2 regions of the Dyella sp. M7H15-1 genome follow, and region 2 is predicted to be linked to the other one. Evidence: predicted binding sites of a transcription regulator. Region 2 holds the regulator's gene; the other holds the start of a gene.

Region 1 (15,709 bases), 1.2 Mb from region 2:
CGGCGCTGCCTCGTAGAAGCGGTTTGACAACTGGAACAGATTGCCACCACCCAAATTGATCAGGCCGACCATGGCGCCGATGTTCACATTGGGCAGGAATTCGGTCTTGGCGGATTGGATGTCCTTGCTGGCCGCTTCGACGCGCCAGCGTGCAGCGACCAGATCGGCGCGATGACCCATCAGCTCCACGGGTACGTTGGACGGCACCGTCAACGCATTCGTGGGCACCCGTGGCGGGCGGCCGATATCCAGGCCGCGATCCGGCCCCTTGCCAAGCAACACCGACAAGGAAGAACGCGCTGCGTTGATCGCACGATCGGCCTGTGCCTTCTGCCCTTGTGCGCTGGCGACTTCGGAGTCGCTCTGCTTGAGTTGCATCTGGTTGTCGATGCCTGCAGCAACACGCTGACGCGTGAGGTCGCGCGCTTCGCTAGCGCGCTTCATTTCAGCGATGGCTACATCCTGCTGCACGTAGGCGTAGCTCAACTGCACATACGCACGGGCTACATGGGTGGACAATTCGATGCGCGCGGCCTGCGCATCCACTTCGGCCGCACGAGACTGGCCCAATGCTGCTTCCCACGCAGCGCGCTGGCCGCCCCACAGGTCCAGATCCCATTTGAAACTGCCATAGACGTACTTGGCGGCTCCCAGGTGTCCGTTGCCGAAAGCCGGAATGGAAGTGGGAATGCGTGTCTCGGCAACACTGGCACCCGCATCGACGGTCGGCTGGCGCGCCGCATCAGCCACACCGACAGCCGCTTGCGCAGCACGTGCGCGTGCATCGGCGACGGCCAACGTCGGGTTGTCGTGCAGTGCTTCCGTGATCAGTGCGCTGAGCTGGGGATCGCCCAATCCGGTCCACCAATCGTCTTTCGGCCAGGCCGCGTCGGACACCCGCACCTTCGCCAGGCTGCGGTCGGTCTTGAGCGAAGAGGGATCGGTCAGGGTGCCGTCCGGATGAATGCCACCGCGGGTGGCGCAACCCGCCAACGCGAATGCCAGTCCGACAGCCGCCGCAAGAATATACAGACGCATGGCTTTCAAGTCTCGATGTGTATTTAACTAAGGTGTCGGGAAAGCGCGTTCCTGTCCTTTCATAACGCACCGGGCTCGGCACGAGTCCGAACCCAGCTCCGGCGAATCAAACATGTCAGTGCCCGATTCGTGGCAAGCCCTCCCTAGCCTGCCGGATCAATCAGTTCTTGTCGCGAAGTGCGTGCAGCACTCGCTCCAGGTAATCGTGCAATTGCTTGCTTTCGGTGTCGGTCAACGAACGTTGCGCCGCTTGCAGGACGCGTTCATTGCAATCGGTAAGTTGCTGCCACAGCGCATGGCCTGCTTCGGTCAGTTCGATGCGCAACGCGCGCCGGTCCTGCTCGTGCGGATGCCGGCGCAAGAAGCCTCTACCCTCCAGTTGATCGAGCTGCCTGGTCATTGCGCCACCATCCAGCTCCACCGCCCGAGCCAGTTCGGTGGCCGTCATGGGGCCCAGGGCGGCCAGCCGCTTGAGGATCAGGAACTGCGTAAAGCGCAAATCCAGACCCTTGGCAGCGATTTCCGCTTCGATGCCACGCACCAGCTCCATACGGACGAGGCCGATCAGCACGCCAAGGCTTTCCTGACGAGAAGGAGTAATGAGCGGGGCTGTGTTCATGGCAGCGCACTCTATTGCCGCCAACAATATTTGTCAAGGCAAATATAGTTCAGACACCTATTGTTTCAGCAAATGGACAGACGTGAATTATGTATGATCGACGAACCGCACCGCTCGACCTCGGGCCATCGACGATGCCGCTGCACGCGTTCCATCCTGCCGTCTCCGCGTGGTTTGAAGCCACGTTCCCTACGCCAACTTCCGCGCAGGCGCGCGCATGGCCGGCGATCAGGGCAGGGCAGCATACGCTGGTCGCAGCGCCAACTGGCTCGGGTAAAACCCTCACCGCCTTTCTCGCGGCTATCGATGCGCTGGTGCACGAAGCCGTGGCACGCGGCGGCACCCTGCCAGACGAAACGCGCGTCGTATACGTCTCGCCTTTAAAGGCGCTGTCGAACGACATCCACATCAACCTTGAAGCGCCACTGGAAGGCATTCGCGAACAGCTAGAAAAACGCGGCCTGCCCGGTGCACCGATCCGCACCGCCGTGCGTACTGGCGACACACCCCAACCCGAGCGCAACCTGATGCGCAAGGCGCCGCCACATATTCTGGTCACCACGCCGGAATCGCTGTACGTGCTGATGGGTTCGCTGTCCGGGCGCGAGATGCTCAAGACGGTGCGCAGCGTGATCGTCGACGAAATCCACGCGGTTGCTGCGAGCAAGCGTGGCGCGCATCTGGCGCTGACCTTGGAGCGGCTTGAGGCGTTGTGCCAGCGGCCGTTGTTGCGCATTGGTTTGTCGGCGACGCAGAAGCCGATTGAAGATGTGGCGAATTTTTTGGTGGGGGAGAGGGAGAAGCGTTGCGCCATCATCGATGTCGGCCACGCGCGCGCACGCGATCTCGCCATCGAAGTGCCGCCGGTGCCGCTTGAAGCGGTGATGTCCAACGACACCTGGGAACTGGTCTACAACCAGATCGTCCAGTTAGCCGAACAACATCGCACCACCCTGGTGTTCGTGAATACCCGGCGCATGGCCGAACGCGTCGCGCGGCACCTATCCGAGCGCCTGGGCCGCGATGCGGTCGCCGCGCACCATGGCAGCCTCGCCAAAGAGCAACGGCTCGACGCCGAGCAGCGCCTGAAACGCGGCGTACTGAACGTGTTGATCGCCACGGCCTCGCTGGAACTGGGCATCGATATCGGGGACGTCGATCTGGTTTGCCAGCTCTCGTCCCCGCGCTCCATCGCCGCGTTCCTGCAACGTGCCGGCCGCTCCGGCCACGCGGTCAACGGCACACCGAAAGCGCGCCTGTTCCCCACCAGCCGCGATGATCTGATCGAATGCGCTGCACTGCTGGACTGCGTGCGCCGCGGCGAACTCGACACGCTGATGCAACCACCGCAACCGCTGGACGTGCTGGCGCAGCAGATCGTCGCCGAAGTGGCCTGCACCGAATGGGATGAAGATGCGCTGTTCGATCTGGTTCGGCGCGCTTACCCTTATCGCGCGCTGCCCCGCGAGCAATTCAACGCCATCGTGCGCATGCTGGCCGACGGTTTCACCACACGGCGCGGTGCGCGCGCGGCCTACGTACATCGCGATGCCGTGCATCACGAACTACGCGCACGACGTGGCGCCCGGCTGACCGCCGTCACCTCCGGCGGCACCATTCCTGACATGGCCGATTACCTGGTCGTGCTGGAACCACAAGCCACCATCGTCGGCACGGTCAATGAAGATTTCGCGATCGAAAGCATGGCTGGCGATATCTTCCAGCTCGGCAATACCAGTTACCGCATTCTTCGCGTGGAACGCGACCGCGTACGCGTGGAAGATGCGCAAGGCGCACCGCCGAGCATTCCGTTCTGGCTGGGGGAAGCACCCGGGCGCAGCAATGAGCTTTCGGTCGGGGTATCACGCCTGCGCGAGGAAGTGGTTGCGCGTATCGATGCGGGTGGCGTGCAGGCCGCGTTCGATTGGCTGCGCGAGACGCTGGGCTTCAACGAATCCGTTGCACAGCAGATCGTGGAATACCTGGCCAAAGCTAAGGCCGCGCTTGGGGTGCTGCCCACGCAATCCACGCTCGTGTTCGAACGCTTCTTCGATGAATCCGGCGGTACCCAGCTCGTGATCCACACGCCCTGGGGCAGCCGCATCAATCGCGCCTGGGGCCTTACGTTGCGTAAACGCTTCTGCCGCCAGTTCAATTTCGAATTGCAGGCCGCGGCAACCGAAAACGCCATCGTGCTGTCGCTTTCCACCAGCCACAGCTTTCCACTAGAAGAAGTCGCACGTTATCTACACAGCAGCAGCGCCGAACACGTGCTGGTACAAGCGCTGCTCGATGCACCGCTGTTCCCGGTGCGCTGGCGCTGGAATGCCGTCACCGCGCTGGCCTTGCCGCGCTATGTCGGCGGCAAGAAAGTCCCCGCGCCATTGCAACGCATGAAAAGCGAAGACCTGCTCGCCACCGTCTTTCCCGATCAAATAGCGTGCCTGGAAAACATCGCCGGCGAACGCCAGATTCCGGATCATCCCCTGGTCAACCAGACCGTGCACGATTGCCTGCGCGAGGCGATGGACGTGGACGGTCTGTTGCATATCCTGAAGGGCCTGGAATCTGGCGCCATCACAGTCGTTGCGCGCGACCTCACCGCGCCCAGTCCGCTTGCCAGCGAAATACTCAGCGCCGCGCCCTATGCCTTCCTCGACGATGCGCCATTGGAAGAACGCCGCACGCGTGCCGTCCAAACACGCCATTGGAACGGCATTGAAGATACCGACGATCTGGCCAAGCTCGATCCCGAAGCCATCGCCGCGGTGCGCGCCGAAGCATGGCCTGAGGTACGCAGTGCGGATGAAATGCACGAAGCGCTGAACGTGCTTGGCTTTGTTACCACCCACGAAGTCGAAGCCAATGCGGGTTGGCGCGACTGGTTACACAAGCTAGCAAACGTCCATCGCGCCACGCTCCTTACTCCTTCCCCTTGCTCGCAAGGGGAAGGGCCAAGCTCGTGCGACGTGTGGGCCTGCGCCGAAAAACTTCCTCTCTGGCAAACCATTCACGGCAGCGTATCGATGCACCCAGCCATCGCCGCACCCGCCGAATACGCCGCCCAGGGTTGGACGCGCGAAGACGCCCTGCTCGAACTGGTGCGCGGCCGCCTCACCGGTCTCGGTCCCGTCACCGTGTCCGCGCTCGCCGCCTCGCTCAGCGTGGAAATGTCCGATGTCGAACTCGCATTGATCCGCCTGCAGTCCGAAGGCTATGTGATGCAAGGCCGTTTTACGCGAGAGGCGAACGACGTCGAATGGTGCGAACGTCATCTGCTGGCACGCATCCACCGCTACACCATCGGCCGCCTGCGTCGCGAAATCGAACCCGTCAGCCGCCGCGATCTGATGCGCTTTCTGCTCGACTGGCAGCACACCACACCCACTACGCGGCTCAAAGGCCCCGATGCGCTCGGCGCCGTACTTACCCAGCTCGAAGGTTACGAAGCCGCTGCGGGCGCCTGGGAAAGTGAACTGCTTGCCGCGCGCATTGAAGACTATGCCAGCCGCTGGTTGGACGAACTCTGCCGCGCGGGCCGTATCGGCTGGAATCGCCTGCGCAGCGGCGGTGGCAGTGGCGGCCCGATACGCGCCACGCCCATTGTGCTGCTCCCACGCCGCCAGCTCGGCATCTGGACCTCCATCGCCGATCGCCATCAGGAACAGGAGCTGTTGCTGTCTTCACGCGCGCAAGCTGTTATCGATGCACTGGCCGCACACGGCGCCTTGTTCTTCGACGAACTGATCGATGGCGCGCATCTTCTACGTACGGAACTGGAAAATGCGCTCGGCGAGCTGGTCTCCGCCGGCCGTGTCACCGCCGACAGTTTCGCCGGCCTGCGTGTGCTGCTCACTCCTGCAGCCAAGCGCGAATCACCCAGGCATCGTCGTGTACGTCGTCATGCGCTGAGTGACATCGAAGATGCCGGCCGCTGGTCGCTGGTGCGCAAGTCCACGCCCCATAGCCAAGTCGGCGACGACACCGATCCGATCGAGCACATTGCCCGCACGCTGCTACGCCGCTACGGTGTGGTCTTCTGGAAATTGCTCGAACGCGAAGCCTCCTGGCTTCCAAGCTGGCGCGAACTGCTGCGCGTCTACCATCGACTGGAAGCCCGTGGCGACATCCGCGGCGGCCGTTTCGTGGAAGGCCTGATCGGCGAACAATTCGCGCTGCCCGAAGCCATCGGCCAGCTACGCAGCATTCGTCAGCGCTCCCTCGAACAGCAATGCGTCTGCCTGAGCGGCAGCGACCCGCTCAATCTTGTCGGCACCGTACTCGCTGGCGACCGCTTGCCCGCGCTGGCAGGTACCCGCGTGCTCTATGAAGATGGTTTACCTGTTGCAGCCCTGGTGGCCAACAAGTCGCAATGGTTGATCGACAGCGACCTGGTGCAGAAACGTCGCTGGTTCAATGCGTTGCTGCGTCGGGTGGCGCCGGATGGGACCAGCGACATAGGCTACTTGCGGCACTGAAAGACCGAAGCAACACGTTCCAGCAGCAACAGTCTGCGCCTTGGCTTGCGATTCCATCACCATCTGCTCGGCAATGGTGTTGCCAATCGTGCTGGCAAGCGCATTCATCGTGGTACCCCGCAGGGATTGCTGCGACAAGTTGCCGTACACCCCAACCTGTTGACCCGCACACTCTCCCGACGCGAGGCTGTGCATAGCTCTCAAATCGAGGTCTATCGTTTCACCGAACTTTCATCCTGTCTCGCCAATATTGTGCTGACGTAGCGCTCGATAAAAGCGGCGCATGTATTGCCATCCGCAAGAACTGTTTCGAGTGGGTTATTTCATCACTCCGCCTTATCCATGCCGTTGTGCGTGGATCACCAAGCGTGAACACCAAAACGGGTTTGCGTCGTCTAAAGGAGGGACATAACGTGAAAGCTTTTCTCTTTAGCATGCTGTTCTGCGGCCTATCCTGCCTGGCGCTGTCGTTACATGCGGACGACAAGCGCGTAGATATGAGACACCCACGCGAAAGAACGCCTGCGACAGAGTTGCACATACCGGCGATTCCTGCGCACAAGCGCTCCACGCAAGGCCAGACAAGAATAGCCGCACTGGATCATCCAACGTTGCACGCAGCTATTTTGCCGCCACGATTTTTCACGCTTGTGCAAGCGACGTTGCCTGATAAGCAGTTCATGATCGCGCAGCGGACAATCAACGAATTTGCGTTGACGCCGATGCGCTCGACAGGCTATTGGGTCAATGCCGGCGACACCTTGGTGATTGATTTTCAATATTCAGGTGCAGCACCTTCGCCCATGCCATCGGTGTGGATCCATTCGCTGGATGACGATACGTGGGAGTACGACGAAGCGCAGAAAGTCCGTCTGCGTTCTGGCATCAACACCATCCATGCAAGCAAGAAGGGGGCTGTCTATATCGCAGTCCAAAATCAGCCTAGCGGCGGGGTGATGACCGTCGATATTGAATCCGGCGGACATCCCATGCCCCGCTTCATACTGGGGGAGCATGGCGACTCCGATTGGGCAAACATGCTTCAGACCTATGCAAACGCTCCGTATGCCGAATTGATTAGTCAGCGAGCGATGATTACCTTGACCTTGGCACGTGCCCGACGATTCGTAGACGATCCCGTCGGAGTGCTGGAAAACTGGGATCGCATTATCAATGTCGGCGAAGCCCAATACGGCCTGGCACTGGACAACGAAGCTCCGCACGACTCTCCGCGATTGCCGCATCACTTTGTGGAATGCGTGGGCTGCGACTCTTATATGTATGCATGGCAGTATCGTACGGCGTATGCGGACGACGCCATCAAGGCCGTGGTTAACAAGCATCTGCTCGAAACCGATGGCTGGGGACCCTGGCATGAACTTGGACACATCCTTCAACACGACGACCTGACCATGGATGTCGCCCGCGACCTGTCATATCCGATGGATGACGAGACCTCCAACAACCTGACTTCCTTATGGGTTCAAACCAATCTTTTCGACCTGAAGAGCGAGCTGGAGGTGGACAATGTATGGCCGAAAATCAAACGTTATCTGGACCAAACTTCGAAGAACTGGGATCAACTGAATCCAAGCTACGACCGAGCTTACCTGTTTATCCGTCTGGGAATGTTCTGGCAGCTGCACCTGGCATTCGGGCCGACGTTCTATCCACGGTATGCGCGTGAATCTCGTGCACTGAAGGGTTATCCAGGAGTAGCAAAGGCGGAAAAGCAAGCGCGCGTGGTCATCGAAACCAGTCGTGTTGCCGGCCGCAATTTGATTCCCTTCTATGAAAAATGGGGTATGCCGATCACCGCCGCTACGCGACAGACGGTCGAGAATCTGCATTTGCCGTCGCTAGACAAGCCCATCTGGGAAAACACCGACATGTCGGCGCCATATACCTATTACGGCCCAGGCGACCAGTTGCCGCCCATCGGCGATATCGTGGTGGTGTCCGAGGTTCGAAGCGGCGATCGATTTTCGGCGGTGGCCGATGCCGGCAGCCCGGGCGGCCATGAACTTTCTTATCAATGGAGCCATGGTGGGTTTCTGGATCCGGAGGGCGCTACGACTAACACGCTCACGATCACCGCGCCCACCGTACAAGCCCCGGAACCCTTTGAGGTATCGGTAGCCGTCAGCGACGGTCTGCATTCGTCAACGTTTCATGCCACCGTGATGGTGGCGCCGAAAGAACCTGGCGGTGGCCATTGCGATGGCGTGGAAGCATGGATCAGCAGCAAGGTATACGACACGCCGGGTGTAAAGGTTTCCTACGACAACTGGCTTTATGAGGTTGTTCATTGGACGCAAAACCAGCAACCGGACGAGAATTTCATCACCGATCCCAACAGCATAGCCAAGCCATGGCGGCGGCTGGTGACTTGCACGCGGTGACGCGCGCAACGACAACGGGCGCCGAAGCGCCCGTTGTTTGTTTCACCAAGTACCATCGCAGTGCGCTTGGCACGATTTCGTTGCCATAAAAGGTTTGATGGCGAAGAAACTGTGCCTGAGCCTTGTTCAACTTCTGGCGATTAAGCCATTCGTGCACGCCCAGAAAAAAGAAGCCGCCGGTGCCGCAGGCAGGGTCCTGCCACCGTTTTCTTCGGCTCCGGTTGCACGCATTCGACCATGGCCTGGATCAGCGCGCGTGGGGTGAAGTATTTACCGGCGCCGCTCTTGGTGTCTTCCGCGTTCTTTTGCAGCGGACCTTCGTAAAGGTCGCCCTTAAGATCTTCGGAGGCCTCTTGTTCCGCCACCTGCGCTTCTTCCAAGCGGCGGCGGTCTGGCCGGTGACAGCAAAGACCAGCTTATTCTGGATGGTGGCGAAGAAGGTCTTGGCCGTTTGCGCGCTGCCGTCGTAATCGCTGCTGCTGGCTTTGAACAGATCGCGCAGCTCCTGGTAGAGCGTTTCTCGGAGCCGCGGATATCGCGGATGCGATGCAGCAGTTCGTCGCAAGATGGCGCCAGCTTTCGCGGTGTCCGATTGAGGAGGCTAACAAGCCCAGGAAACGAGCGATTTCTGTCGCTTGCGGGCTCTTACGCAGCCGAGGCATCACAAGGCTGCAACTCAGCCAGGAGTGTTTCCGGAGCGATATCTTGTTCGTGCGGCCACGTAACGGCGCCAAATAAAATGCCAACTTGATTGAAGTAATCCCTGTTCTGAAGCTCTTTGAACGCATCGTGATTCAGATAAGGCTTCACGTCAAAGATTCCGATTCTGCCGTCTTCGAGCTCTACAAAAAGCCTGTAATCATCGAGCGGTTTTACTTTTTTGACGTCCCAATACATTGGAGTACCTCAAAGTGGAGCGATCTTGTACGGGCTTTCGCCACTAATCGCCAGCTCCCAATCAGCAATCAGCTCGTCGCGGTGCAACTCTATCCACGCCTGAACGAGTCGAAGCTGCTTTTTTGGAAGTTCGCCTGCGAGGATCTCGCCTTCGGAGATGGAGACCGATGCTTCAAACTCCGCATACCTCGCGTGGATGTGAGGTGCATGGTGATGCTTGTTATCGATCAGATACATTCGGATGATTGATGCCGTAAAACATTGAGATGACCGGCATGATGCCTCCTTGGTGGGAGCGGCATGGAAGATTGTCCGAGAAACGCGGAAGGGTGTCCACGTAGTGGAGCATCCACCGGAAACATCAACGGGCGCCGAGGCGCCCGTTGATGTTCATCGCGTGCAACCGCAATCACATCGCGTAATACATCTGGAATTCCAGCGGATGCGTGCTGGCGCGGTAGCGGGTGACTTCCTGCATCTTCAGTTCGATGTAGGCATCGATGAAGTCGTCGGTGAACACACCGCCGGCCTTGAGGAAGTCGCGGTCCTTGTCCAGCGCTTCCAGTGCGGCGTCGAGGCTGGAGCACACTTGCGGAATGTTCTTTTCCTCTTCCGGCGGCAGATCGTAGAGATCCTTGTCGGCCGGCGCACCCGGATCGATCTTGTTGAGGATGCCGTCGAGGCCGGCCATCATCAGCGCGGTGAAGGTGAGATAGCCCGACTGCATCGGGTCGGGGAAGCGCAGCTCGATGCGACGGCCCTTCGGGTTCGACACGAACGGAATGCGGCAGCTCGCCGAGCGATTGCGCGCGGAGTAGGCCAGCATCACCGGTGCTTCGAAGCCCGGCACCAGGCGCTTGTAACTGTTGGTGGTGGAGTTGGCGAAGGCGTTGATGGCCTTGGCGTGCTTGAAGATGCCGCCGATGTACCACAGCGCGGTCTGCGACAGGCCACCGTAGAGATCACCGGAGAACAGGTTCTTACCTTCCTTCGCCAGCGACTGATGCACGTGCATGCCGCTGCCGTTGTCGCCGACGATCGGCTTGGGCATGAAGGTGACGGTCTTGTCGTTCTGGTGGGCAACGTTCTTGATGACGTACTTCATCGTCATCAGTTCGTCGGCCTTCCTCACCAGCGTGTTGAACTTGGTGCCGATTTCGCACTGCCCGGCGTTGGCCACTTCGTGGTGATGCACTTCCACCACCTGGCCGAGTGACTCCAGCACTTTGCACATGTCGGCGCGCAGGTCGCCCAGCGAGTCGACCGGGCTGACCGGGAAGTAGCCGCCCTTCACGCCCGGACGATGGCCGCTGTTGCCTTCGTCGTACTTGAAGCGCGAGCTCCACGCGGCTTCCTGCGATTCGATTTCATAGAACACGCGACCCATGTCGTTCTGCCAGCGCACCGAATCGAAGATGAAGAATTCCGGCTCCGGACCAAAGAAAGCGGTGTCGGCCACGCCGGTGGACTTCAGGTACGCCTCGGCGCGCTTGGCGATGGAGCGCGGATCGCGGCCGTAGGCCTGCATGGTGCTCGGCTCCAGCACGTCGCAATGCAGGACCAGCTGGGTGTGGGAGCTGAACGGATCGAGGTAGGCGGTGTCCGGATCGGGAAGCAGCACCATGTCCGACTCGTTGATGCCTTTCCAGCCCGAGATCGAGGAGCCGTCGAACATTTTGCCGTCTTCGAAGGTGGAGTCGTCGATGGCGTGGGCGGGGAAGGTCACGTGGTGGTGCTTGCCGAGCATGTCGGCAAAACGCAGGTCGACGAACTCGACCTCATGTTCCTGGATCAGGTCGAGCACTTTCTTGGTGGACATGTAAACCTCGAGGTTTCGTGAAAGGGGGTCGCGCGTGCTTCTAGGCAAACACCGTACCAGCTATGAAACACGTCTTTTTTCAATGAATTATATCAGGACCGCACATTCCAAAGCGCGGCTTATGCACCATAATGGAACTTGCTTTGCCCATTTATGGCGCTAATAAAACAGCACTGCCAAGGCATCTGGCGTGAGGGAAACAGACTTTAAGCTATACCGCTTGTGCCGCCTCCCGCCACGCACCCCAAAGGAGTTCTCCGCGTGCATGACCTGATCAACATCATCCTGCTCGGCATTGTCGAGGGTATTACCGAATTCCTGCCGATCTCCAGTACCGGCCACCTGCTGATCGCCGAAAGTTTCGGGTTGGGTGCGCGTTCGGAACTGTTCAACGTGGGCATCCAGGCGGGGGCGATCCTGGCGATCACGCTGATCTACTGGAAGCGGATCTGGCAGTTGCTGACGCAGTGGCGGGCTCCGGCCAATCGCGCGTATCTGTTCAAACTGTCCGTGGCGTTCCTGATTACTTGCGCGCTCGGCCTGGTGGTCACGCACTTTGGCTTCAAGCTGCCGGAAACGGTGACGCCGATCGCGTGGGCGTTGGTGATCGGCGGTTTCTGGATGCTGGGTGCGGAGGCGATGGCGGCCAGACAGGTCGATTGCAGCGAGGTCACCTGGCGCGTGGCGATTCTGGTCGGCATCGCGCAGATGGTGGCGGGCATTTTTCCCGGCACCTCGCGCTCGGGTGCGACGATCTTCACAGCGATGCTGGCCGGCACCAGCAATCGGCCGGCGGCGACGGAGTTCTCGTTCCTGGTCGGCATTCCCACCATGTACGCGGCCACGGCTTACGAGTTGTTGAAGGTGTTCAAGCAGGGTGGCGCCGCGCACGAAGACTGGACGGCGCTGATCGTCGGATTCGTGGTGTCGCTGATCGTGGCGTTCGTGGCCGTGAAATGGCTGCTGGGCTACATCCGCACGCATCGCTTTACGTGGTTTGCTTGGTATCGCATTGCGCTGGGCGCGGCACTGTTGTTGCTGATGCCGGCGGGGGCTTGATTCGCTGCACCGCGAGCTGCAGGGCACGACACCAGATCACCCACTCGCGCCACATTGCGCCCGTCAATGCTCATGGTGCTCGAGCCGGTCAAGATTTTTCCGCCGCAGGTTGTATTGTCACCCACCCATGCGATGAACTGCATTTTTCTACTCCTTGAGTGTGCCCATGAAAATTATTTTCGTGACTTGGGGACATACAATTTCCCGTCAAAAATATACGCCTTAGATTCGCTTTCACCCGAAGTGCCAGCGGAGATGACAATGTCAGCCATCCCATTATGAAATATGTTCGATGGAATCAACGCGTACCCTCCAGTGGAAAGAAGCAAGGAGATACGCTGCGAGTTAGTCTGTGCAATTATCCAGATAGGAGCTAAAGCAGCTCCCCAGCCACACCCATCCGCCGTCGTGACAAACCATGTTTTATTTAGATCGCTTATGGATAGCACAACTTCAACATCTCTTGTTTTGCAGTTCAACTGTTTGAAGGTGGCAAAGGATTTATCGTTGACGACCGCCGAATCAACATCAGTAGGCACAACGCGCAAATTTTTGTCTTCGATCGAAGTTGAAGGTTCTTTGCAATAAGCATGGGTTGCAAGGAAAAATGAAAAAAACGCGAAAAAAACGAATCTCATGTATCTCCTCAATCCGCTATGTCGGCGCAAATGTTAGCCACGATGGTGTCGAACCAAGGCATTACACTTGATTCTGATATTTGTCGACCGCCGTATGCTAATGATGGGCCATCGTGATGGTAGGCATATATATCTATGAATAAATTTCGTCCCTTTGCACCTCCATTCTGAGCCAACCTCTTATTTTCAAGGTAATGCTCGACCATTGCCTCTGCTCCTTGTTCGGCGTCAAAGCGCTGCTCATCTGTCCTGATTCCGTAAGCGGTAGCGGTTTGGTCGACGAACTGCCCAAGTCCAGACGCCGACGTTGTACCAGCGGCCGCATCGGGGTTGAATCCAGATTCATGTCTCGTCATTGCGAGAACCATGGCAATATCTTCTCGACTGAGACGGTGCGCCCGAGCTTTTTCAACAAGAATGTCGATTACTTGCATCTGAACTTGTTTGCTTGCGTCTCCCGCCCGCCTACTATTACCGGCTAATCGTCCAGGTTTCGTGTCTATGGAAAGACGGTAGTGGCTGTGAGTAACAATCTGACTATCACGATATGCTGGTGCGGCTCTTTTAACTAGTATTGCATCGTAGTTAATGCATTTGCATGGTGACGAGAAATTCCCCACCAACGCAATCGGATGAATGTGATACACCACCGGACTATCCGGAAATCCCGCCACCTTGCCCTTCACCTCGTTCCACCATTGCAACTTGTGAATGCGTTGCACCTCGCACTCCCAGTTCTGCCGCGCGTGGCGCATCAACGGCGTGATCGCTTTCCATCGGCCCATGTTGCCGCTCCATTCGCTTTCATAACGCAGGATCAGCTGGCTGATCTCGCTGGCGAGCCACGGGAGGCGCATGGCCTCCTGCAAGGCGCGCGCGGTGACGATGCTGTACTTGTTCTTGGGCAGTTCGCGGCCGTAGGTATCCTTCTTGACGTGTTTGCCCAGCACCTGCTCCAGCCGGCGCAGCAGCGGGCTGGCATTGACTCGTTCCGCCGCCTCTTTGTATTTCCCCGCTTCTTGCCAGTCCGCCGAGCCAGTGACAGCAGGGGAAGTTCAGGATTTTTTGTAAAATCGACAATTTATCCTGGTCATATTGATGGATAGGCTGAATTGAACGTTGCGTAGTTGTACTTGCCAGTGGTCTGCTTAAGGCGGCGACCTCGATAGCACCATCCATCGCCGCTTTCGATGGATCCACTTCCAAGATCAGTCCTTCTTTCTTCCTCTTTCATCGCATTTGCATTTTACGGACAGAAATTTATCGCATTGCAGTTGATCCAACGCTCGATCACGACTCCATCTGCACGGATATATAGAATTTTCCAAAACTTTAAATCATCAGAAATGTTTAGTAACTTCACATAGTCGTCCTTTATCACGTAGGTATTGGTGGCAAAGGAATTTGATGGGTAATCGTATAAATAAGCCCCTTCAATTACTACCCGGCGTTCTCCACGATGTTTATCATCGGATGTCTTTTTTAGCTAGAGCCTGTCGTCATGAGGTGTTGAAATATGGTTAACTACCTGCCATCGAATCTTGCTGGATGGAATCCTCTGTGACTGCAGCCTATCGACGCCATGACATCTCCGATGAAAAATGGGGTTTGCTTGAACCCCATTTGCCGGGTCAAGCGGGCCGATGGGGGCGTGTAGCCAAAGATAATCGGCAATTCATCAACGCAGTGTTCTGGATACTTCGCACCGGAGCGCCGTGGCGAGATTTACCACCCGAGTACGGCGATTGGAAGAATACCCATCGGCGCTTTTGTCGCTGGCGCGATAACGGCACATGGGAAGGTCTGTTGGAACGTGTGATGGATGAGCCGGACTTTGAGTGGCTGATGATCGATGCCAGTCACTGCAAGGTTCATCCTCATGCAGCGGGAGCTCGTGGCGGCAATCAGGGCATAGGTCTCACAAAAGGGGGCGCAACACCAAGATACATTTGGCCGTGGATGCGCATGGTATGCCAGTCCGAATTCTTGTTACAGAGGGTACCCGGGCAGATTGTTCGCAGGCCGCGGAACTGATCAAAGACATTCCTGCTGAGCATCTCATGGCCGACAAAGGTTATGACAGTGATGCCATTGTTGAGCAGGCTCATGAGCAAGGCATGCAGGCGCATATTCCGCCACGTAAAAACCGAAAAGAGCCGCGCGACTACGACACGTACCTGTATCGTCATCGCCACCTGGTTGAGAATGCGTTTTTGTACCTGAAACAGTGGCGTGGTGTGGCGACACGCTACGCGAAGAATCTGTCCTCTTTCCTTGCCGCTGTGCAAATTCGCTGCCTCGTCATGTGGCTCAGAATCTTATGACGACATGCTCTAAGCTTTGTATGGCCCGTAAAAGAAATCGCCGCTTGGGTTCTTGATGACCTGCCAAATCAGATCATTTCCAACCCTCGAAAGCCTAGCAACTCCATCTTTTGCTCCAAAGAAAGAGTAAAAATGGACTTCCGTCGAGCTATCATCTGGCGCAGCTCGACCGGTGATATTGATTTCTTCACCATCAGGGTCACAGTCAATCCTGTTTCCGCCCTGAGTTATAAAGCAATAAGATCCTTGAATTTTTCCATCGTTGCCCTCCACCAATCTGATATCGAAAGTGGAATAGGGCTTTTTTGATGTGTCTATGTACTGGACATATCTCCATTCGCCCGAAAATGATTTGTTGGCATGAACTACGTTGAAATAAGAAGCCAGAAAAATCCAAGCGATCGCCTTCGCAACCAAGGCGCTGTATATCTTTAT
Region 2 (15,709 bases):
GCATCACTAGCAACTGTCCACGCACGAAGGCGCCCAACACCGCATCGGATTCGCGTGCCAAATGCGCAATGGTAGGCTCGATCGAGCGCGGCAATATGCGATCAATCCATGCAACCAAGCGATCCCAGTCACGCAGCAGGTAGAACCACACCACCGGGATCAGCACCAGGTTGGTGAGCCACATCACCACGCCTAAGCCAGAACGCGAGATTTTGCCCAGCACAGTGCCAATCGAGCCGAGATGTTCCTTGAACTCCGCCACCAGGCGATCCGTATCGAAAGCCTTGGGATCTAGATGCAGCTTTGCTTGCAGCCAGGGCAGTGCCGTGTCCCTGCCCCATTCGACATAGCGGGGGAAATTCTCCGCCAGATTTTCGATCTGGCGCGCAATCAGCGGCACGAGCAGCAGCAACGCGGCAGCAATCGCCAGGATCAGCACCACGAACACAATGCTCACCGCCAACGTACGCCCAAGTCCCAACTTCTCCAGCCGGTTGGCGAGTGGATCGCCAAGATACGCCAGCATGGCGGCAACTGCGAAAGGCATCAACACAGGTGCCAGCAGCCAGATCAGCAGACCGATGACAACGGTGATGGCCAGCATCTGCCAGCGGTGGGATATCTCTTGGCTTATGGACACGAGAGGCTCATCGGTTGGGACGGGCGTGGGACGCAAGTGTGGCTGATGTGGCCGGTTGTTCAAAGTCTTACGGTGAGACGGAAATGCATCATGCAGTGTGGCGAAACCGCCACGCGCGTTGCGACCAGCGAATAACGTAATCCAGCCCGCTGAGCACGCACAACACCGCCACCGGCCAAACAAACAGGCTAATCGCGGGCATGGGCCAGTGGATCAAAGTCAGCAGCACTGCCAGCAGATACACGATCTGCATCAGGGTGCAGGCTTTCGACAGTAGGCTGGGATGAGGATCGATGCGGCCGATCAGTAAACGCCACAGCAGGGCTCCAAGGGTAATCACGGCATCACGCCCGCATACGATCACCGCAAGCCACATTGGGATCTCACTCAACCAGGCCAGAATCACGAAGCAGCACACCAGCAACAGCTTGTCCGCGGTCGCGTCGAGGATGCCGCCCCATCGACTCTGCCAGCCGTAACGGCGCGCCAGAAAGCCATCGACACCATCGGAAACGCCGGCCACCGCAACCAGCGCCAGCGCGGATGGCCATTGTCTATGCATCAGCAGCCAGCAGATCGGCGCCACGAGCACAACGCGCAGCATCGAGATAACATTAGGCAGATGTCGCCAAGGCGACGGGGGCGACGTGGAAGGCATCACGGCTACCATAAACTTCAGTGGAGCCAGCGCAGGCTTACATCGGCACCATCGTGCGAGCTGCCCTGCATCAGACGTCCACCTGCCGCGAGGTTGGCGGCCACGCCATCGAGCGGTGCACCGGCCTTGATCGCTAGCAACACACCATCATCCTGCCCACCCAGCGTGCTGACCTTTTGCACCGACGGATCAGCGCGCAAGGTCGCGAGCAGGTCGGCGTAATCCATGGCCGAATGCAGACCGCTTACCCACAACTTGCCGTCCACCGTACCGGCACCGATCACATTGAGCGCCTGGCTCAAGCGATCCGTCGCACCTTTACCGGCATCGGCAAACATACTGTCTTCGCTGTTCCCCTGGGCGTTCCAATGCTGGGCCTGGCCACTGCTGATAAGCGTCCAGTCCGCGCCATTAGCGTGCAGCTCCCCCACCAGCACCAACCCGGTTTGGTAGAGCCGGGCAATCGCGGACATAGCTGCAGGATCGGCCGATTCAAGCTTGCCCAGGTCGGGCAACTGGGACGGGTCGGCGTAACTGACCTGATAGCCGTGCTTATTCACCGCATCACCAAGCGCACCGAGATCTTCCTTGCCGAGGATGTTGCCATCCACCCCCTTCACCACCAGCAACAATGGCGGCTTCACACCCGCCGTGGTCGCACCCATCTGGGTAACCAGACGCTGCACGGCGCCTTGGTCGAAGGTGACCGACAAAGTAAGGCTGGGCGGATTGCCCTCGCCACGCTGGTACTGGAACTGTTTGACGATGCCACCTGCGTTCTGCATCGCATTGGCATAACCGGCCTTGCCGCTCAAATCCTGCCCCCCTGACACCCGTGCGAGCACCTGCCCTAGCGCGGTGGAGAAAGCCTGGCTACGCTGCGCATCGCTGACATCCGTGACCGGCACCACCACGTTGTAGGGCGACGTTGTCTGGCTGGCAGCCGTCCGCGGCAGGCCGACGACAAGACCGAGCAGCAAGGTGGCAATCAGTAGGCAGAAAAGACGCATGGGCGGGCCGAATTCGGGTGGGAATTTGACCGGAAGTCTGCCTAATCCAGCGCTTAACGTCTATCATAGGAACGCTCTGATCCATTCTGTGTTGGCGCCAACTACAGAAATGGATTAGAGCCTTCCCTCCGTTTTCCCAAGGCTTGAGCTCCGCCATGTCCGACGCCCTCACCTACCGCGCCGCCGGCGTGGATATCGATGCCGGCAATGCCGTGGTCGAACGCATCAAGCCACTGGTCAAACGCACTTTCCGCCCCGAAGTGATGGGTGGCCTGGGCGGTTTCGGCGGCCTGTTCAACCTCGGCACGCGCTTCAAAGAACCGGTGCTTGTTTCCGGCACGGACGGTGTGGGCACCAAGCTTAAGCTGGCCCAGCAGCTCCGCCGCCACGACACCATCGGCATCGATCTGGTGGGCATGTGCGTGAACGATGTGTTGGTGCAAGGCGCCGAACCACTGTTTTTCCTCGATTACTTCGCCACCGGCAAGCTGGACGTGGACACCACGGTTGCCGTGGTCGGCGGCATCGCCAAGGGCTGCGAACTGGCCGGCTGCGCGCTGATTGGTGGCGAAACAGCAGAAATGCCGGACATGTACCCACCAGGTGAATACGATCTAGCCGGTTTTACCGTCGGCGCAGTGGAAAAGAGCACATTGCTGAGTGGCGACAACATCGTCGTGGGCGACGTCGTTCTTGGCGTCAACTCATCCGGCCCACACTCCAATGGTTACTCGCTGATCCGCAAGATCGTCGAACGCGCCGGCAGCCCGCTGGATCTGGAGGTGGGCGGCGCGAAGCTTGCCGATGCGCTGATGGCGCCGACCACCATCTACGTGAAGCCAATGCTGGAACTACTCAAGTCAGTATCCGTGCACGGCATGGCGCACATCACAGGAGGCGGGCTCAAGGAAAACATCATCCGCGTGGTGCCGGAAGGGCTTGGTTTGAAGATCGACGCCACCGCAATCGTGCTGCCACCCGTGTTTGATTGGCTGATGCACGAAGGCAAGGTCGCACGCGAGGAGATGTGGCGCACGTTCAACTGTGGTGTGGGCTTTACCATTTTGTTGCCGCGTGATGCGGTTGCTGCTGCTTCTGCCTTACTGAGCAAGCATGGCCTGACCAGCTTAGTGATTGGCGAAGTAGTTAAGACACGGGATGAAGAGCGCGTGCACATCGGCTAAGCGCTTTGCTCCCTCTCCCCTCCGGGAGAGGGAGCAAAAAGAACATCATGCCCTCACCACTGCGCATCGCTGTCCTAGCCTCCGGTCGCGGCAGCAATTTCGCCACGTTATTGGCAGCACGCGATCGCGGTGAATTGTCCGTGGAGTTTGTACTAGTCGCCAGTGACAAGGCCGATGCAGGTGCCGTGCAGCTCGCACAGATGGCAGGCATTCCAACCCTCGTGCTTGATCCTCGCGATTATGCCGAACGCCGCGATTACGACTTCGCCCTGTTCGAACGTGTTGCCGCGAGCAAACCCGACCTGCTGGTCCTTGCCGGCTTCATGCGCATTATCGACGGCGATGCGCTGAAACCATGGGTGGGTCGGATGATCAATATCCATCCATCCCTGTTGCCCAAGTATCGGGGCCTGCACACTCATCGCCGCGCGATCAAAGCGGGCGATGCCGAACACGGCGCCAGTGTCCACTACGTCACCGCCGAACTCGATGGCGGCCCAGTGATTGCCCAGACCGTATTACGCATCAAAGCCGGCGATAACGAGAAAACCCTCGCCGAGCGTCTGCTTCCGCTGGAGCATCAACTGCTGCTCGCTGTGGTGACCCTGATCACCGCAGGCCGATTAACCCTGGACCAAAACAGCGTCACCTTTGACAACGCCCTCCTTCACAAGCCTTTGCGGATGCAGGGCGGAACGCTCGTGCGTTAGTACCGCAACGAGTTGTTCAGGATCGATGCGTACACTGCCGATCCATGCTTACACTCAAACGTCCGCTCCCACTCGTCGCCGGTTTCGCACTGGCCGTCTTCACTACTGCCTCCTTTGCTACGCCGCCAACGCCTTTTACCGCTATCTATCAGGTATCACGCGACGGTGAAGCGATGGGCAACGCCACCATTACGCTCAAGTCGCTGGGCAATGGCGAGTACGAATACAGCAACCAGATTCAGGGCACCTCTGGCCTGGCCGCCGCGCTGGGTGCCAACTCCAGTGACGTCACCCGCTTCCGCTGGAACAACAACGCGCCGGAAACCGAAAGCTACACATCCGAAGTCAAAGCGTTCAAGGTGAAGCAACGCGCGATGCGGGTGAATTGGGCGACCAAACAAGTAAGCGTGGACGATGGCAAAAATCCGTCTACGTACGCGGCACAACCGGGCATGGTCGACCGCAATACCCTACCACTCGCCATTGGCCTGTCGCTGCGCAATGGCAGCCAAAGCATGACCATGCCGGTTGGCGTAAAGCAGCAGATAGAGCAGCAGCGATTCAAGGTACAAGGCACGGAAAGCGTGCAAGTGCCTGCCGGCAGCTTCCACGCCGAACGCGTGTCGCGGGCCGATTCAGACAAGCGCTATGAAGCTTGGTATGTGCCGAAGCAATTCGCGGTGCCGGTGAAGTTAGCGCAGAGTGATGGTGGCGACCTCACTTTGCAGTTAGTTCACTACAGTTCACCGTAACCACCTGGATGCAGCCCCATCGAGCCGCCCCATGCCTGTCCTGGGCGGCTACAGGGGTCCGCCCCTACGAGCACATCACGTGGGCAGGCGACGAATCTTCGCGCCGAGCGTGCCGAGCTTTTCTTCGATGTTCTCGTAGCCGCGATCGATGTGGTACACGCGATCGACGGTGGTATCGCCTTCGGCAACCAATCCTGCCAGTACCAGACATGCCGATGCGCGCAGGTCGGTCGCCATGATCGGCGCACCGCTCATCTTGTCCACACCCTGAATGATGGCAGTGTTGCCCTCCAGACGAATATCCGCACCCAGCCGCTGCAATTCATGCGCGTGCATGAAGCGGTTTTCGAACACGGTTTCGGTGATGATGCCAACGCCTTCAGCCACGCAGTTGAGCGCGGTGAACTGCGCCTGCATATCGGTGGGAAAGGCTGGATACGGCGAGGTGGTGATGTTCACGGCCTTTGGGCGACGGCCCTGCATATCCAACTCGATCCAGTCCGGACCGGTGGAGATATGCGCCCCGGCCTCTTCCAGCTTCGCGAGCACGGCATCCAGCGTATTGGCGCGCGCATTGCGGGCGCGCACCTTGCCGCCGGTCATCGCCGCGCCCACCAGAAAAGTACCGGTTTCGATGCGATCGGGCAGCACTTCGTATGAGCAACCGTGCAGCCGCTCCACACCATGGATCACCATGGTGGACGTGCCCGCGCCTTCGATCTGCGCACCCATCGCGTTGAGGCAGTTGGCAAGGTCGACCACTTCGGGTTCCTGCGCTGCGTTGTCGATGATGCTGGTGCCGGAAGCGAGCACCGCCGCCATCATCACGTTCTCGGTCCCGGTAACGGTGACCATGTCCATGATGATGCGCGCGCCCTTCAGACGACTGGCACGAGCACGGATGTAGCCGTTTTCGACAGTGATATCCGCACCCAGGGCCTGCAGCCCGCGGATGTGCTGATCCACCGGACGCGAACCGATCTGGCAGCCACCAGGCAACGAAACTTCCGCCTGCCCGAAGCGCGCCACCAGCGGACCGAGCACTAGGATCGACGCGCGCATGGTTTTCACCAGCTCGTACGGCGCGAAGTAGCGGTCGGTGGAACGCGGGTCCACCTCGATCTTCATGCGGTCATCCAACACCAACTGCACGCCCATCTGGCCGAGCAATTCCATCGTGGTGGTCACGTCATGCAGATGTGGGACGTTGCTGATGGTGACGGGTTCGTCAGCCAGCAAGCAAGAGGCGAGAATCGGCAGCACGGCGTTCTTGGCGCCGGAAATACCAACCTCGCCACGTAGCGGCTCACCGCCGCTGATCAGGATTTTGGCCATCGGGAATCCTTGGGAAAGCGAAACCCGGAGAGCGGCTGCAGCAGGCGGTCAACGGCGCGCAGCGGCTTCTTCCGGGGTCAGGGTCTTGAGCGCGAGCGCATGGATCGCGCCCCCCATCAGGTCGCCCAGTGTGGCGTAGACCAACCGGTGACGAGCCAAAGGCAGCTTTCCTGCGAACTGCGCGGCAACCACTTCGGCCTCGAAGTGCACGCCGTCGTCCCCCTGCACGTTTGCTTGTGCGCCGGGCAGGCCGGCTTCAATCATTGCCTGGATGCTGGCTGCGTCCATTAATCTTCCAAATCACTGGGATCCTGAACACCACCCGCTGGACATCGAAGAGCGAGGCTATGGCGTCAGGCATCAAGATAGAATGCGAATATGCCATGTTAATGGAAATCTGCTGCCGCAGAAACGACATAAGCCTGGCTCCCTACCTACATTGCCTCCGAGGATGCATGAACGCACCCACCATAAAGCCCAAGTCCACCCGGGTAGATGCCGCTGCCATCATGCACAGCGCGCGCACGGTGATTGTCACCGAGGCCGCCGCGATCCGGGCGCTGGAGCCACGCATCGACCAGAACTTCGTGGACGCCTGCCGGCTTATCCTGGGCTGCAAGGGCCGGCTGGTGGTCACCGGCATGGGCAAGTCCGGCCACATAGGGCGCAAGATCGCTGCGACCCTGGCCTCCACTGGCACGCCGGCCTTCTTCGTCCATCCGGGCGAGGCCAGCCATGGCGATCTGGGCATGATCCTGCCGCAGGACGTGGTGCTAGCCTTGTCCAACTCGGGCGAGACAGACGAGATTCTGTTCATCCTGCCGGTGATCAAGCGCCAGGGTATCCCGTTGATCTCCATTACCGGCAACCCGGAATCCTCGCTCGCCGGCCAGTCCGACGTGCATCTGGATGCGGGCATTTCCGCCGAAGCCTGCCCGCTGGGCTTGGCCCCTACCGCCAGCACCTCCGCTGCGCTGGTGATGGGCGATGCCCTGGCCATCGCACTTTTGGAAGCACGCGGGTTCACCTCTGACGACTTCGCGCGTTCTCACCCAGCCGGAAGCCTGGGTCGCCGTCTGCTGCTGCATATCAGCGACGTCATGCACACGGGCCCCGGCATACCCACGATCGCCCCGGACGCCAGCTTGACCGAAGCCCTGATGGAAATGACCCGCAAGCACTTGGGCATGACCGCCGTGGTCGACCCCGACCAGCATCTGCTGGGCGTGTTCACCGACGGTGACTTGCGCCGTGCGTTGGACGACGACGACGTCGACTTGCGCAACGCCAAAGTCAGCGACCTGATGACGCACGGCCCCAAGGTGATAGGCGCCGACAAGCTCGCCATTGAAGCGGCGCAACTGATGGAGAAGTACCAGATTCACGCCCTGCTGGTGGTCGACGATGCGCAACGCGTGGTCGGCGCCCTCAACATTCACGATCTGCTGCGCGCACGCGTGGTCTGACGGACATCCCCACAACATGGCTTATCTCGCCGACCTCCCCGCCGATCTACTTGCTCGCGCCGCCAACATTCGCTTGGCGGCGTTCGATGTGGACGGCACACTCACCGATGGCCAGCTCTGGTATAGCGAAAGCGGCCACGAAACCAAGGTTTTCCATGTGCACGATGGCCTTGGCCTGAAGCGCCTGCAGGCACATGGCATTCACGTGGCCATCATCAGCGCGCGCATCAGCCATCCGGTAGCGTTGCGCGCGGAAGAGCTGGATATCACTCACGTTTATCAGGGCCAGGGCGACAAGCGCGAATGCCTGCGGCAGATTCTTGAAGCACTCAACATCCAACCCGAAGAAGCCGCATTCGTCGGTGACGACCTGCCCGATCTGCCGGCGATGAGCATCTGTGGATTGGCCGTCGCGATAGCCAATGCACACCCGTGGGTGGCCGAACGCGCGCACTGGCGCACGCAACTTAGCGGTGGCAAAGGCGCCGTACGCGAAGTGTGCGACCTGATCCTGCACGCACGGGGCAAGACCGCCGCGGAACAGGAGCACTGGCGGTGAATGTTCGCCAATACCTGCGTGACAACCGCACCATGGCCACCATCGTGCTGCTGGCCATTGCCGCGCCGGCAAGTTGGATGTTGCGAAGCTGGATGGTGGGCGCGCCCGAGGCTAACGACTTCATCGGCCCCCCCATTTCCGACTACGTGCTCTACAACTCCAAAGTATGGAGCTACGACACGGATGGCTTACTCAACTTCACCATGACGGCACCGCGCATGGATCGCCGTGGTAGTGACGAATCGATGTACATCAACGCGCCTGTATTCGATATCACGGCGAAAAAACCGGGCGTACCGGATTGGCGCGGCCATGCACCATTCGGCTGGGTGAACAAGAGCGGCACGCTGATGCGGCTGGATGGCGCGGTGTACATGCAGCGCCCCGCGTACGTGCAAGCCCTCACGGGAGCGTTGAGTCCCGTGGCAACATTATGTACCTCCAATGTCACCGGCTGGCCGAAGGAAAACCGTATGCAAACCGCGGACCCGGCCACGATGACGCAGGGAGCCACCGTAATGAACGGTATTGGCATGCGCGCCAGCCTAAACGATAACCATCTGGAGTTGCTCAATGACGTGCACGGCGTGCTGTATTCAAGCCAGAACAATGCTACGGCTAAGCCTGTTGACTGTCGGTCTGTTGCTGCTGCAACAACCCGCCTTGGCAAGGACGGATGACCGTAATCAGCCGATCCACGTGGTGCACGCCGACAGTATGGACGGCTATAACGAACCCAACTCCATGAGCACCTTCAAGGGCAACGTCCTGATCACTCAGGGCACCATGAAGCTCACGGGCGAGCTTGCCCGGATCTGGACGGCCAAGGAAGACACCTCGGTCGACCACATCATCGTAACCAGCATTGCGCCGAAACGTCCGCACATCGAGCAGACCGACGACAACGGCAACCTGATGACGGGTGATGCCGATCAACTTTATTACGACAACGTCAACGGCATCGCGATCCTTACCGGCAACGCTTTCGTGCATCAGCAGAACAAGGGTGATGCGCACGGCGCCAAGCTTACTTACAACACGCAGACCGGCTACATGGTCGGCGAAAGCGGCAACAACGGTCCAGTCACCATGACCTTCCTGCCGAAACAGAAGCCGCTGCCATCGCCGAAGAATGGCAAGCCGGCAACGCCTGCCCCGACACCAGCCAAACCAGCCGCCGGCTCCCCGGCAACGGGTGCGGCCAAGCCGGCTTCGGCCAGCAGCGCGTCCACCAAGGAATAACCGTTACATGCTTTCCGCAGAAGGCCTGCAAAAAAGTTTCCGCGCACGCAAGGTCGTGCGCGATTTCGCGTTCTCGATCCGTCAGGGTGAAGTGGTCGGCCTGCTCGGCCCCAATGGCGCGGGCAAAACCACCTGCTTCTACATGATTGTGGGCCTGATTGAAGCCGATGGCGGCGCGATCAAGCTCGACAAGCAGAACATCACTGGCCTGCCCATGCATGCGCGCGCCAAGCTCGGCATCGGCTACCTACCGCAAGAAGCTTCGGTGTTTCGCCGACTCAGCGTATCCGACAACATCATGGCCGTGCTGGAATTGCGCGAGCCGGATCAACGCAAGCGCGATGCGCAGCTTGAAAGCCTGCTGGACGAACTGAAGATTTCGCATATCGCAGGCCAAAAAGGCATCAGCCTTTCCGGTGGCGAGCGCCGCCGTGTGGAAATCGCCCGCGCCCTGGCCGCCGAACCGCGTTACATGCTGCTGGATGAGCCTTTCGCCGGCGTGGATCCGATCTCGGTCGGTGAAATCCAGCGCATCGTGCGACATCTGAAAGAACGCGGCATTGGCGTGCTGATTACCGATCACAACGTGCGCGAGACGCTGGGCATTTGTGACCGTGCATACATCATGAACGAGGGTGAGGTGCTCTCGCGCGGCACACCGGCGCATATCCTGGCCGATGAGAAAGTACGCGAAGTCTATCTGGGTCGGGAATTCCGCTTGTAATAGCGCAACTTTGGAGACTCTACAAGAGCAAACTTGCTCAGTCTCACATCCGCATGCACGGCCGGCTATTCCAGCCGTGACAAGTATGGCCGGGGCTCCGCCGAAGGGTTAGGATGCAGCCATATTCACCGTTCCGACAGGCATGAAAACAGGGCTTCAGTTCCGTCTTAATCAACAACTGGCTCTTACGCCGCAGTTGCAACAGGCCATTCGTCTTTTGCAGTTGTCGCAACTGGAGCTGGCCGTTGAACTGCGCCAGCTTGCGGAAAGCAATCCGCTGCTCGAATTCGCCGAAGACGCAGAAGGCGAGCAGAATGAAAACGAAGCCGGCGACGAATTCGAAACGGATTTCGAAACACTACTGCCGGCAAGCAGCCCCGAGGCATCCGGCAGCGACAATAACGATGAAGCACCGGACTGGACAGAGCCGGATATCAGCACGGACGAGCCGATCGATTTTTCGTCCAGCAACGGCAGTGGCAGCCGAAAGAACAATCGCGACGACGAGGGGCTCGAGCCACAGAACACAGCACCCGAATCGCTGCAGGAGCACCTGCTGTGGCAGCTCAACCTCACCCCCATGGACGGGCGTTCCAAAGCTATCGCCACGGTATTGATCGATGCCTTGAACACGGATGGCTATGTGGGTGAAGGCCTGGATGTCGTGCTCGCCGCTCTGCCGCTGCATCTGAAAGCCACGCTGGGCGAAGTGGAGGCCGTACGCCGCCAGTTGCAGCGCTTCGATCCTGCCGGCGTAGGCAGCATCGACCTGCAGGATTGCCTGCGCGCACAACTTGAACAGTTCGACCCCGGCACCCCGCACCGCGACCTGGCTGTGCGTATCGTCCAGGACGAACTGGAACTGCTGGCCCGCAACGACATGGCCAAGCTGGCACGCCGCTTGCACGCCAGCGAGGAAGACACCGCCGCCGCGGCCATCCTGATCCGCAGCCTGGACCCGCGCCCCGGCGCGGCCTTGGACACCACGCCAGTGGAATACGTCGCCCCCGACGTCTACGCGCGCAAAGACGGCACCCACTGGCAGGTGCTGCTTAACCCCGACAGCCAGCCAAAACTAAGTCTTAACCAGCGTTACTGCAGTCTTATTGCGCAGGCGCGCAGTGATGATGCAAGCTGGATGCGTGGGCAGTTACAGGAAGCCCGGTGGCTTATCAAGAGTCTGGAGTCCCGTGCCGAAACACTGCTAAAGGTGGCAGATGCCATCGTGCGCCGGCAAAGCGCCTTCCTGGATTACGGCCCGGAAGCGATGCAACCGCTGGTGCTGCGCGAAGTGGCTGAGGAGGTGGGTATGCATGAGTCGACCATTTCACGTGTCACCACCCGCAAGTACATTCACACGCCACGCGGCACTTACGAACTGAAATATTTCTTCTCCAGCGGCGTTTCCACCGAAGATGGCGGCAGCGCATCGGCTACCGCCATCCAGGCCATGCTGCGCAAACTTGTCGACGGTGAAGATCCGCGCAAACCCCTGTCCGATCAAGCGCTCGCCGAAGAGTTGCACGGCAAAGGCATCCAGGTTGCCCGCCGCACCATCGCGAAATACCGGGAAATCCTGCGTATTCCAAGTTCCAGCGAACGACAGCGCAATAGCTGAACCATGCTGGCCCCGTTTTTGTCACGATGGGGAACTTGCCACTCAAGGTAACGATCCCATATTCAACAACAAGGTTTCGCTTCACGGTGCCATCGATCGTTTCACGGCGATTCGCGCACCATCCAATGCCGCCCCGCGCGGCCAGCTCTAGTAAGGAGGCGCACCATGCAATTCCAACTCAGTGGTCAAAAAATCGAAGTCACCCCGGCGCTGCGCAGTCATGCGGAAGCCAAGCTCGATCGATTGACCCGCCTCGACGACCGCATAGTCAGCCTGAACATCGTGCTTTCGGTGAACAAGCTCCAGCAACGCGCCGAAGGAACACTCACTGTTGCAGGCAAGTCGCTACACGCCGAGGCCAACGAGAACGACATGTACGTCTCCATCGACAAGCTGTTTGATACGTTGGTCACCCAGTTGCGCCGTTACCGTGAAAAGCTGTGTGACAAGCACCAGCGCGAAGTCTACGAGGCCCGCCAGGCTGTCATCTGACGTTTGCCAAGCCCGCCTCTCCCTACGAGAGGCGGGCCGAACCGCAACAAAAACACGGTATCGCTACTTCCCTACGTACCATTCTCCCTTCCCCGATTACAACCTGCCGGCCCAAACTGGCACAATGTTCCTGCCGCCGCCCCTGACCAGGCAACAGGGGATGCCCTGGGCAAAAAGGAACATTCTTGGATCGGCTTACCGCTCGACAACTTTACGATGACATCCACGAGCGCATGGCGCTACGATGGATTGCAGGCGTGCGCGGCGAAACACGCGTGCTCGAATACGGCTCCACACCCGCCCGGCGCCCATCGCTGGTGGGTTACCTCAATGTCATCTACCCCAACAAGATCCAGATCATCGGCACCGAGGAGCTGAGCTACCTCGACGGCCTGGATTCGCGTCAACGCTGGGAAGTAATCCACAAGGCCGCCGCCACCCACCCGGCGGCCTTCATCGTGACCAAGGATCAGGCGATCCCCTCCGACCTGCGCGAAGTAGCAGAGGAAACCAACACGCCACTGTGGATCAGCGCCAAACGCGGCCATGAGTTACTCACCTGGATGCAATACCACTTGGCGCGCACCATGGCGCCGCGCCTCACCTTGCACGGCGTGCTGCTGGAAGTGTTTTCGATCGGTGTACTAATCACCGGCGAGGCGGGCTCGGGCAAAAGCGAGCTGGCGCTGGAACTGATCAGCCGCGGCCATCGACTGGTGGCCGACGATGCACCGGAATTCACGCTGATTGCACCGGACGTGATCGATGGCGCCTGCCCGGAACTGTTGCAGGATCTGCTCGAAGTGCGCGGCCTGGGCGTGCTCAACGTACGCGAGATGTTCGGTCACACCTCGGTGAAAACATCGAAGTACCTGCGCCTGGTCATCCACCTCAAGCCGCTGCGCGATGGCGAACAAACCGACGGCATGACACGCATCACCGGCGACGTGGGTCATCGGGAAATTTTCGATGTGCGAATGCCGATGATCACCATTCCCGTCGCGCCCGGCCGCAACCTCGCCGTGCTGGTCGAAGCCGCGGTGCGCAGCCATATGCTCAAGAGCAAGGGCATCGACCCGGCCATGAGTTTCATGGATCGCCAAGCCCACCAGATGCGCCGCCTTCCTCCCTGGTAATCATATGGGATGCTCTGATCAATTCTGCGTAGGTGGCATGATGTCCAGAAGACTCTCAGGGTGTGTTGCGTGGCACCGGGAAGGCCCTTTTCAAGCCGCGCGGCGCAGCCTGAGAGCCTTCTGGACATCACCCCATCATTTAAAATTAATGCGTTGGGGCCGGTTCTGTCCGCCCGCATGCCTTCGGCCCATCGTCTCGACAGACGGCCCGTCTGCCTTCGTCAATGGTCCTGTGGCCTGCGAACAGACAGAACCGGTGACACCTGCGCAGAATTGATCAGAGCATCCCATGGGTCTGCAAGACAGTATCCTTCCGGCTGACGACCCCAGCGCCATTCATCTGGTGGTGCTCACCGGCATGTCCGGCGGCGGCAAGACCATCGCCTTGCGCGCACTGGAAGATCTGGAGTTCTACTGCGTCGACAACCTTCCCAGCGCATTGCTGTCGGAATTGGTTGACGCAGCGACCCGTGATAATCATCGCCGGCGCATCGCTGTCGGTGTGGACGTACGCAATCGCGACGAAGATTTCCAGCACATGCCCAAGGTATTATCCACCCTGGCGGCCACCGTGCATGTACACCTGATCTTTCTCGATTGCAACGATGCGGTGCTGATCAAGCGCTATTCCGAAACGCGCCGCCGGCATCCGCTCGCCATGCGCAACCTGTCGCTGGCCGATGCGATCGCCGAAGAACGCCGCCTGCTGCGTCCGCTGATGGCGATTGCCGAACGTGTGATCGATTCCAGCGACTTGAACGTGCATCAACTGCGCCGGCTGATCGCCACCGGTTATGCCCAGACCACATCCGGCCTCACGCTGATGTTCCAGTCGTTCGCATTCCGCCGCGGCCTGCCACTGGATTCGGATTTCGTGTTCGACGCACGCTGCCTGCCCAACCCGCATTGGGAGCCTACCCTGCGCCCGCTGTCCGGCAAGGACGGCCCGGTGCGCGACTTCTTGGATCAACAGCCGATGGTGGGCGAATACCTCGCCGACACCACCCGCTGGTTGGACGCATGGCTGCCGCGTTTCGAAGCGGATGACCGCAGCTACGTCACCCTCTCCATCGGTTGCACCGGCGGTCGCCACCGTTCGGTGTACCTGGTCGAAAAGCTTGCTGCGCACTACCGACCCAGCCGCGAAAGCGTGCTGACTTTCCATCGGGAATTAGAGTGATGATTATGTTGTCTGAGTACTGGAATCGGGAATCGGGAATCGGGAATCGGGAATCGGAAAAGCAGTGCATTTCCCGATTCCAACCAGAGGAACAGGGAACAAGGAGCAGGGAATGGGCGCCGCGTTGTGCGCCGCGCTTTTTTACGATTTACGATTTACGATTCCCGATTTACGATTCCCGCCAGGCTCAGCAGCCATGAGCGTCGGCGTGCTCCTGATGACCCACGAGTCGGTCGGTCAAGCGTTGGTGAAAGCAGCACGTCACGTGTTGCCGAAATTGCCGCTGCGCGTCGCCACCGTGGAAGTGCCGGCCCGGGCCGATCCGGATGTGACGCGCACGCTGACGGCCAAGCATGCGCGTGAACTGGATCACGGCGATGGCGTGCTGGTGTTAGCGGATTTGTATGGCGCCACCCCCTGCAACATCGGCCTGTCGCTGAGTACGGTTGGCGTAAGGCTGCGCTGCGTATCGGGTTTGAACTTGCCTATGTTGCTGCGCGTACTCAACTACGCCGACAAGCCGCTGGATGAGCTTGCGGAAATCGCGGTCAGCGGCGGTCGCGGAGGAATCTTCATAGATCATGCTTGAAAAAGAAATTGTTGTTTCCAACAAACTGGGCTTGCATGCCCGTGCATCAGCCAAACTGGTGCAACTCGTGCAAAGTTTCAAATCCACCGTCTGGTTGATCAGCAAAGGGCGCGAAGTGAATGCACAAAGCATCATGGGCGTAATGATGTTGGCCGCGGGCATTGGCACAGCGCTTACCGTGCGCGCCGAAGGACCGGACGAAACCGTTGCGCTGGATGCGGTGGTGGATCTGTTCAATCGCAAATTCGACGAAGGGGCGTGAATGGAGCCGGGAATCGGGAATCGGGAATCGGGAATCGGGAATCGTCAAAGCGGCATCCCGCGCCGAACGAAGTGCTGCGGCCACGATTTACGATTTACGATTCACGCCGCTTCAATGAAGTCGGGAATTGGGAATCGGGAATCGGGAATCGT

What was found. Region 2 encodes sigma-54, which starts transcription at its own class of promoters, with help from an activator protein. Its sites were predicted from a motif close to TGGCACGNGCNTTGC; they were not measured.
Region 1: glnA (type I glutamate--ammonia ligase) is a predicted target of sigma-54. The motif match lies at 11,298-11,312, and genes of this name have one in related genera.

The regions. Positions count from the first base shown of each region.
Region 1 is NZ_CP035300.1:2,584,330-2,600,038, reverse strand. Features, by position in the region: gene EO087_RS12085 (efflux transporter outer membrane subunit) at 1-1,038, opposite strand, end outside; gene EO087_RS12080 (MarR family transcriptional regulator) at 1,199-1,657, opposite strand; gene EO087_RS12075 (DEAD/DEAH box helicase) at 1,792-6,135, shown strand; gene EO087_RS12070 (M60 family metallopeptidase) at 6,549-8,537, shown strand; gene EO087_RS16940 (N-6 DNA methylase) at 8,678-8,848, opposite strand; gene rhuM (RhuM family protein) at 8,785-9,102, opposite strand; gene EO087_RS12055 (DUF2442 domain-containing protein) at 9,183-9,434, opposite strand; gene EO087_RS12050 (DUF4160 domain-containing protein) at 9,444-9,671, opposite strand; gene glnA (type I glutamate--ammonia ligase) at 9,844-11,253, opposite strand; gene EO087_RS12040 (undecaprenyl-diphosphate phosphatase) at 11,515-12,312, shown strand; gene EO087_RS12030 (hypothetical protein) at 12,486-12,950, opposite strand; gene EO087_RS12025 (lytic transglycosylase domain-containing protein) at 12,959-13,900, opposite strand; one part of gene EO087_RS12015 (IS5 family transposase) at 14,499-14,868, shown strand; one part of gene EO087_RS12015 (IS5 family transposase) at 14,868-15,274, shown strand; gene EO087_RS12010 (hypothetical protein) at 15,284-15,709, opposite strand, start outside.
Region 2 is NZ_CP035300.1:279,403-295,111, reverse strand. Features, by position in the region: gene EO087_RS01530 (AI-2E family transporter) at 1-640, opposite strand, end outside; gene EO087_RS01525 (CDP-alcohol phosphatidyltransferase family protein) at 729-1,244, opposite strand; gene EO087_RS01520 (DUF2066 domain-containing protein) at 1,316-2,308, opposite strand; gene purM (phosphoribosylformylglycinamidine cyclo-ligase) at 2,464-3,492, shown strand; gene purN (phosphoribosylglycinamide formyltransferase) at 3,540-4,202, shown strand; gene EO087_RS01505 (DUF3108 domain-containing protein) at 4,247-4,954, shown strand; gene murA (UDP-N-acetylglucosamine 1-carboxyvinyltransferase) at 5,030-6,289, opposite strand; gene EO087_RS01495 (BolA/IbaG family iron-sulfur metabolism protein) at 6,338-6,577, opposite strand; gene EO087_RS01490 (KpsF/GutQ family sugar-phosphate isomerase) at 6,745-7,755, shown strand; gene EO087_RS01485 (HAD family hydrolase) at 7,772-8,314, shown strand; gene lptC (LPS export ABC transporter periplasmic protein LptC) at 8,311-8,994, shown strand; gene lptA (lipopolysaccharide transport periplasmic protein LptA) at 8,942-9,556, shown strand; gene lptB (LPS export ABC transporter ATP-binding protein) at 9,564-10,280, shown strand; gene EO087_RS01465 (RNA polymerase factor sigma-54) at 10,423-11,898, shown strand; gene raiA (ribosome-associated translation inhibitor RaiA) at 12,064-12,390, shown strand; gene hprK (HPr(Ser) kinase/phosphatase) at 12,624-13,526, shown strand; gene rapZ (RNase adapter RapZ) at 13,816-14,706, shown strand; gene EO087_RS01445 (PTS fructose IIA subunit family protein) at 14,903-15,295, shown strand; gene EO087_RS01440 (HPr family phosphocarrier protein) at 15,288-15,557, shown strand.